One region of the Nonomuraea sp. H19 genome, then DNA from elsewhere that is predicted to be linked to it. Evidence: riboswitches for the same ligand, from Rfam matches in the RefSeq annotation. Region 1 holds a riboswitch; the other holds the start of a gene.

Evidence for each region. Region 1 has a riboswitch for glycine ahead of gcvP (aminomethyl-transferring glycine dehydrogenase). Riboswitches for the same ligand answer to the same signal wherever they lie in the genome.
Region 2: it holds a riboswitch for glycine, as region 1 does, so the genes downstream of both, gcvT (glycine cleavage system aminomethyltransferase GcvT) here and gcvP (aminomethyl-transferring glycine dehydrogenase) in region 1, are expected to answer to the same signal.

Annotation. Positions count from the first base shown of each region.
Region 1 is NZ_JBQHCV010000022.1:74,042-77,442, forward strand. Features, by position in the region: gene ACTMTI_RS38855 (bifunctional nuclease family protein) at 1-446, shown strand, start outside; gene ACTMTI_RS38860 (MerR family transcriptional regulator) at 594-1,214, shown strand; glycine riboswitch at 1,510-1,607, shown strand; glycine riboswitch at 1,608-1,721, shown strand; gene gcvP (aminomethyl-transferring glycine dehydrogenase) at 1,777-3,401, shown strand, end outside.
Region 2 is NZ_JBQHCV010000004.1:326,631-330,031, reverse strand. Features, by position in the region: gene ACTMTI_RS10890 (epoxide hydrolase family protein) at 1-592, opposite strand, end outside; gene ACTMTI_RS10885 (hypothetical protein) at 712-1,569, opposite strand; glycine riboswitch at 1,664-1,761, shown strand; glycine riboswitch at 1,762-1,859, shown strand; gene gcvT (glycine cleavage system aminomethyltransferase GcvT) at 1,894-2,979, shown strand; gene gcvH (glycine cleavage system protein GcvH) at 2,976-3,365, shown strand.

The sequences.
Region 1 (3,401 bases):
TACGAGTTGAAATGCCCACAAATCAGCCGATCGTCTTGCTCAAGGAGGCACACGGGGAGCGGTTCCTTCCTATATGGATTGGCATGACCGAAGCCACGGCCATCGCCCTGGCCCAGGCGGAGGAGCCACCGCCCCGGCCGCTCACCCATGACCTCTTCCGAGACGTGCTCAGCGCCCTCGGCGTCGGCCTGCGGGCGGTCAACATCGTCGCGCTGCGCGACGGCATCTTCTTCGCCGACCTCGTCTTCTCCAACGGCGTGGAGGTGAGCGCGCGGCCGTCGGACTCGATCGCGCTCGCGCTGCGCACGGGAGCGCGCATCTTCGCCAGCGAGGAGGTGGTCCAGGAGGCCGGCGTAGTCATCCCGGACGACCAGGAGGATGAGGTGGAGAAGTTCAGGGAGTTCCTTGACACGATCACTCCCGAAGACTTCGGCAGGGCGGGGTAGGTATTTCGGTGCATTTACGCTTCACGACGCGCCGAGCCGGATCGTTGACTCGCCATGGTCACGGTCCTACGGTGCAAGTGAAACCTGCGGTCGCCCTTTACGAACCCCCAGATCAGGCCGTGGGATGAGAGAAAGCCGGAGGTCCGCGTGGCGGTCAGCAGCGGCGAGGGAAAGACGGCCGGCCAGGAAGATCCGGTGCGGCGTGAGGACGCGCGGCAGCGTGCCGGAGAGCAGGGTCTGCTCTTCGACGAGCAGCCCGCGGCGTTGCCGGGCGACATCGGATACCGCGGGCCGACGGCCTGCGCGGCGGCCGGCATCACCTACAGGCAGCTTGACTACTGGGCGCGCACGGGGCTGGTCGAGCCCACGATAAGAGCCGCGCACGGATCGGGCTCCCAGCGGCTCTACAGCTTCCGCGACATCCTGGTGCTCAAGGTCGTCAAGCGGCTCCTCGACACCGGGGTGTCGCTGCAGCAGATCCGCACGGCCGTGCAGCACCTGCGCGATCGCGGGGTCGCCGACCTCGCGCAGATCACGCTCATGAGCGACGGCGTCAGCGTCTACGAGTGCACCTCGGCCGACGAGGTGATCGATCTGCTCCAGGGCGGTCAGGGCGTGTTCGGCATCGCGCTCGGCCGGGTCTGGCGCGAGGTCGAGGGATCCCTCGCGGAGCTGCCGGGGGAAAGAGCGGCGGTCGAGGACACCGTCCCGGCCGACCACCCCGCTGACGAACTCGCCCAGCGGCGACGCGCGCGACGCATAGGGTAGGCGCGCAAACCGCCGCTGCCTGGTGCGCGCCGCTGGACGCGCCACGCCGTAGGCGCGCAAACCGCGGCCTGCGGCGCATCGCTGGACGCGCCACGCCGTAGGCGCAGGCCGCTGCCTGTTGTGCACCGCATGGACGCGCCACGCCGTAGGCGCGCAAACCGCGGCCTGCGGCGCATCGCTGGACGCGCTACGCCGTAGGCGTTGCCTGGAGTGCTGGACGTTTCGCATAGGGTAGTAATCGCCCGGCGACGTAGCATGTATCGCATAGGGTTGTAATCTAGGACAGCAAGGCTGACGACCCCGTGCGGGAGAGTCTCCGGGCCCTCGGGTCCGGAGCGCCGAAGGAGCAACCCTCCCCGGAATCTCTCAGGCATCCTGTACCGCTCGGGCGAGGCAACTCTGGAAAGCAGGCGCGCCCGCCAGGCGCGCCTCACCGACGGTGCAAGCCCCTGTCCCGGGGTGAAGCTCTCAGGTCGCGGTGACGCCCGCGCTGACAGAGGGGGAGATCCGGCACTCGCCCGCGCCCTGGCGCCGGTCTCCATAGCCTCGGGAGGCATTCCCTATGACCGATCTGTCCGCTCCGCCGTTCTCGTCCAGGCACATCGGCCCATCGGAGTCCGAGCAGCAGCGCATGCTCGAGGCCGTCGGCTTCGAGTCCGTGGCGGACCTCGTGGCAGTGGCCGTCCCCGAGGCCATCAGGGCCAAGGACCGGCTCAAGCTGCCCGCCGCGGCGAGCGAGACCGAGGCGATCGCCGAACTGCGCTCCCTCGCCGACCGCAACCGGGTGCTCACCTCCATGATCGGCCTCGGCTACCACGACACGATCACGCCCGCCGTCATCCGCCGCAACCTGCTGGAGAACCCGGGCTGGTACACCGCGTACACGCCGTACCAGCCGGAGATCTCGCAGGGCCGCCTCGAGGCGCTGCTGAACTTCCAGACCGTCGTCTCCGACCTCACGGGCCTGCCCGTCGCCGGAGCGTCCCTGCTCGACGAGGGCACCGCCGCCGCCGAGGCCATGACGCTGGCCCGCCGCGCCGGCAAGTCCAAGAGCAGCGTGTTCGTGATCGACGCCGACACCCTGCCCCAGACCAAGGCCGTGCTGGCCACCAGGGCCGAGCCGCTCGGCATCACGCTGGTGGAAAGCCCGCTGGACGGCGAGCTGCCCGAGTGCTTCGGCGTGCTCGTCCAGTACCCGGGGGCCTCCGGGCGGGTGCGCGACTTCCGCGCCGTGGCCGCCGCGGCCCGCGAGATGGGCGCGCTCGTGGTGGCCGCCGCTGACCTGCTGGCCCTGACGCTCGTGGCCGCGCCGGGCGAGCTGGGCGCCGACATCGCGATCGGGTCCTCGCAGCGCTTCGGGGTGCCGTTCGGGTTCGGCGGGCCGCACGCCGCGTACATGTCCGTCCGCGAGGGCCTGCAGCGCCAGCTTCCCGGGCGTCTCGTGGGCGTGTCCGTGGACGCCGACGGCGACCCCGCCTACCGGCTCGCGCTGCAGACCCGCGAGCAGCACATCCGCCGCGAGAAGGCCACCAGCAACATCTGCACCGCGCAGGTCCTGCTCGCCGTCATCGCCGGCATGTACGCCGTCTACCACGGTCCCGACGGGCTGCGCCGCATCGCCCACCGGGTGCACCGGCACGCTGTCGCCCTCGCCGAGGGACTGCGCCGGGCCGGCCTGGAGGTCGTGCACCGCGAGTTCTTCGACACCGTCCTGGTCCGGGTGCCCGGCCGGGCCGCCGAGGTGGTCGCCGCGGCCGCCGAGCGGGGCGTCAACCTCTGGCGGGCCGGCGACGACCACGTCTCCATCGCCTGCGACGAGAAGACCGGCGCCGCCGAGGTCGCCGCGGTGTGGGCGGCCTTCGGCCTGTCCGGCACGGACGTGGACATCGAGGGCTGCTCGGACGCGCTGCCCGCCGGGCTGCTGCGCGAGTCGGCGTACCTGACGCACCCGGTCTTCCACAGCCACCACTCCGAGACCGCGATGCTGCGCTACCTGCGCAGGCTGCAGGACAAGGACATCGCGCTCGACCGCTCCATGATCCCGCTCGGCTCCTGCACGATGAAGCTCAACGCGAGCACCGAGATGGAGCCGATCACCTGGCCCGAGTTCGCCGCGATCCACCCGTACGCGCCCGCCGACCAGACCGAAGGCTACCTGGAGCTGATCGGCACGCTGGAGCGCTGGCT
Region 2 (3,401 bases), on a different contig from region 1:
AGCAGATGATGCCGTTGCCGTGCATGCCGGCGACGCGTTCCGGAGCCAGCACGCCGACCTCTCGCGAGATCCAGGTGCCCCAGTCACCGCCCTGAACGCCGAAACGCTCGTAGCCGAGCCGGGTCATGAGCTCCAGCCAGGCTCTGGCGATGCGGGTGGAGCCCCATCCGATCTCATGGGTGGGACCGGACAGCCCATAGCCGGGCAGGGACGGGATGACCAGGTGGAAGTCCCGGCTGAGCGGCTCGATCACGTCGAGGTACTCCACGGGGGAGCGGGGCCAGCCGTGGGTGATCAGCAGGGGCAGGGCATCGGGGTTCGCGGACCGGATGTGGAGGAAGTGGACCCGCTGCCCGTCGATCTCGGTGACGAACTGGTCATGCCGGTTCAGCTCGGCCTGGGCGCCGGCCCAGTCATAGCCGGTACGCCAGTACGCGACCAGCTCCTTGAGGTGGCCGAGCGGAACGCCATATCCCCAGCCCAGACCGGGGACCTCGTCCGGCCAGCGCACCCGGTCGAGCCGCGCGTGCAGATCGTCCAGATCGGCTTGGGCGGTTTCGAGGCGGAAAGGCCGGATGTCGTGCAAGGTCACATGATCTCCTTCGAGCGTATCGTACGTCGTACCGTACAGCATACGGTTCGTGCCACGCAAGCCGGCCACTCGACATGCTGGTGAAAAGCCGCGGATGCCTTCTCGGGCACCCGCGGCCGTTACGCGACCGGCTTCAGCACGTCGTCGAAGAAGACGACGTCCTTGCCGTACTTCTCCTCGACCCTGCGGCGCAGGTCATCGCTCGTCAGCCAGGAGGTCACCTCCACCCGGTTCCGCGTCACGCTGGAAGACGCCGTGATGAGGCCGCCGCTGCCCATCTCGCCCTCCACCTGCCGCTGGATCTCGTGCAGCTCGGCCTGGCTGCGCTGCGCGCCGCTCACGCACAACGCGCCGCCCCACACCCCCCGGATCCACTTCTCACGACCCGCCAGGTCGCCGGTGAACTTGAGATTCAGGACCAGGCGCTTCGGATCGTTGCCCTGCTTCTCCGTCTCCCTGGGAGTCAGGAGCGGGTCCAGGTAGCTCTGGTCGAGCCACGCTCCCGCGAACTCCTCGGCCGTCCCGGCCAGCGACATCGCCTTCTCCAGGGTCTCCTGCGTCGCCCTGGCCGGATCGACGGGCCGCCAGCCGCCCGCGGGCTTGGGGCACGGGCTCGCGAACCCGCCCTCCCCCGCCGGATCCTCCCTGGCCCGCACCGGCTCTCCCGGCGGCTCCGTCAGGGTCAGCCGGGCGCCGTCCCAGGTGCCGACCACCCGGTACGAGCCCCACTTCACGCCGGCCAGCGACTCATGCTTCACCTTGCTCCAGTCCCAGCCCATGACGTCGGGACCACCGCACTGGGGCGGGTTCGACTCCGCGACCATCGTGCATAACTGGGGCCCGTGCCCGCCGCCTTCGAGCACCGTCAGACTGGCCTCGTAGCGAGGCGGTGGCGCGGGAGCCGCGGCCTCCTGGGCGCCGCAGGACGTGACTGTCAGGGCGGCCGCGAGGCCCAGAGCCGCCGTTCGCCGATTCATACCTCTATCGACGTCACCGTCCCCCGGACGGTTCAGGACAGACCGGTACGCGACAACACCCCCGTCACGGCACTAGGCTGACGGACATCACCGACGAAACCGTGCGGGAGAGCACCCTGACAGCCGGTCAGGGTCCCTGAAGGAGCAAGCCCTCCCCGCGAACCTCTCAAGGCAAAGGACCGCACGGACGAGGTGTCCTCTGGAAAGCAGGCCTGCTGGGGCCTCGCCGAAGGTGAAAGTCCGGTAAAACCCGGGCGAAGCTCTCAGGCATCAATGACAGAGGGGGAGGATGCTGGCATCCGATCCTGTCCTGAGGTGCGCAAAATGTCCCGACCGACACCGCTACGAGACGTTCACGAGAGCCTCGGCGCCACGCTCACCGACTTCGCGGGGTGGCTCATGCCCCTCCGGTACGGAAGCGAGTCCGCGGAGCACAACGCCGTTCGCGAGGCGGCCGGGCTGTTCGACCTCTCCCACATGGGCGAGATCTTCGTAACAGGGCCGCAGGCCGGGCAGGCGCTGGACTACGCGCTGGTCGGCCACCTGTCGGCGGTGGCGCCCGGGCGGGCCAGATACACCATGATCGTCAATGAGCGGGGCGGGGTGCTCGACGACCTCATCGTGTACCGGCTCGGCGACGAGGAATTCATGGTCGTGGCAAACGCCTCAAACTACGAAAAAGTCGCGAATGAGCTGACGATTCGCGCGAAGGCGTACGACGCGGTGGTCGAAGACCGCTCCGACCAGTACGCCCTGATCGCCGTACAGGGGCCCCGTTCCCAGGAGATCCTCGCCACGCTCACCGACGCCGACCTCGGCGGGCTCAAGTACTACGCGGGCCTGCCCGGCCTGGTGGACGGGCGGGAGGCGCTCATCGCCCGTACCGGCTACACCGGCGAGGACGGGTTCGAGCTCTTCGTCGCCAACCAGGACGCGGTGCCCCTCTGGCACGCGCTCATGGCCGCGGGCGAGCCGTACGGACTCAAGCCCGCGGGCCTGTCCAGCCGGGACACGCTCAGGCTGGAGGCGGGTATGCCGCTGTACGGCAACGAGCTCACCGCCGAGCTCACCCCGTTCGACGCGGGGCTCGGCAAAGTGGTGAAATTCGACAAGCCCGGCGACTTCGTCGGCAGGTCGGCGCTCGAGGCGGTCAAGGACGATCCGCCCCGGCGCCGCCTCGTCGGCCTGGTCGCACGGGGCCGCCGGGTGCCGCGACATGGTTACCCGGTCACCAAAGACGGCGTCGTCGTCGGCGAGGTCACCAGCGGTGCGCCTTCCCAGACTCTGGGCAAGCCCATCGCGATGGCCTACGTGGACACCGGGGCCGAAAAAAGCCTGGCCGTGGACATCCGGGGCAGCCAAGAACCTATGGACCTGGTCGAGCTGCCCTTTTACAGGAGGAAGAAGTGAGCAACATCCCTGACGACCTGAGCTACACCAAGGAGCACGAGTGGGTGGCCGGGGTCGACGACGGGCTGACCGTGACCGTCGGCATCACGGCCTATGCCGCCGACGCGCTTGGTGATGTCGTCTATGTGCAGCTCCCCGATGTCGGTTCGGTCGTCGAGGCCGGCGACTCGGTCGGGGAAGTGGAGTCGACCAAGTCCGTGAGCGAGATCTACACGCCGGTCGGCGGCGAGATCGTCGAGGTGAACCAGGCCGTCGCGGACGACCCGTCGCTCGCCAACAGCGACCCGTACGGCGAGGGCTGGATGTTCCGCGTCCGTATGGAGGGCGACCCGGAGGACCTGCTGTCCGCCGAGGAGTACACGGCGCTCACCTCGGGTGAGTCCTGATCTAATTTCGCCGGGGCCCTCACCGGGGCCCCGGCC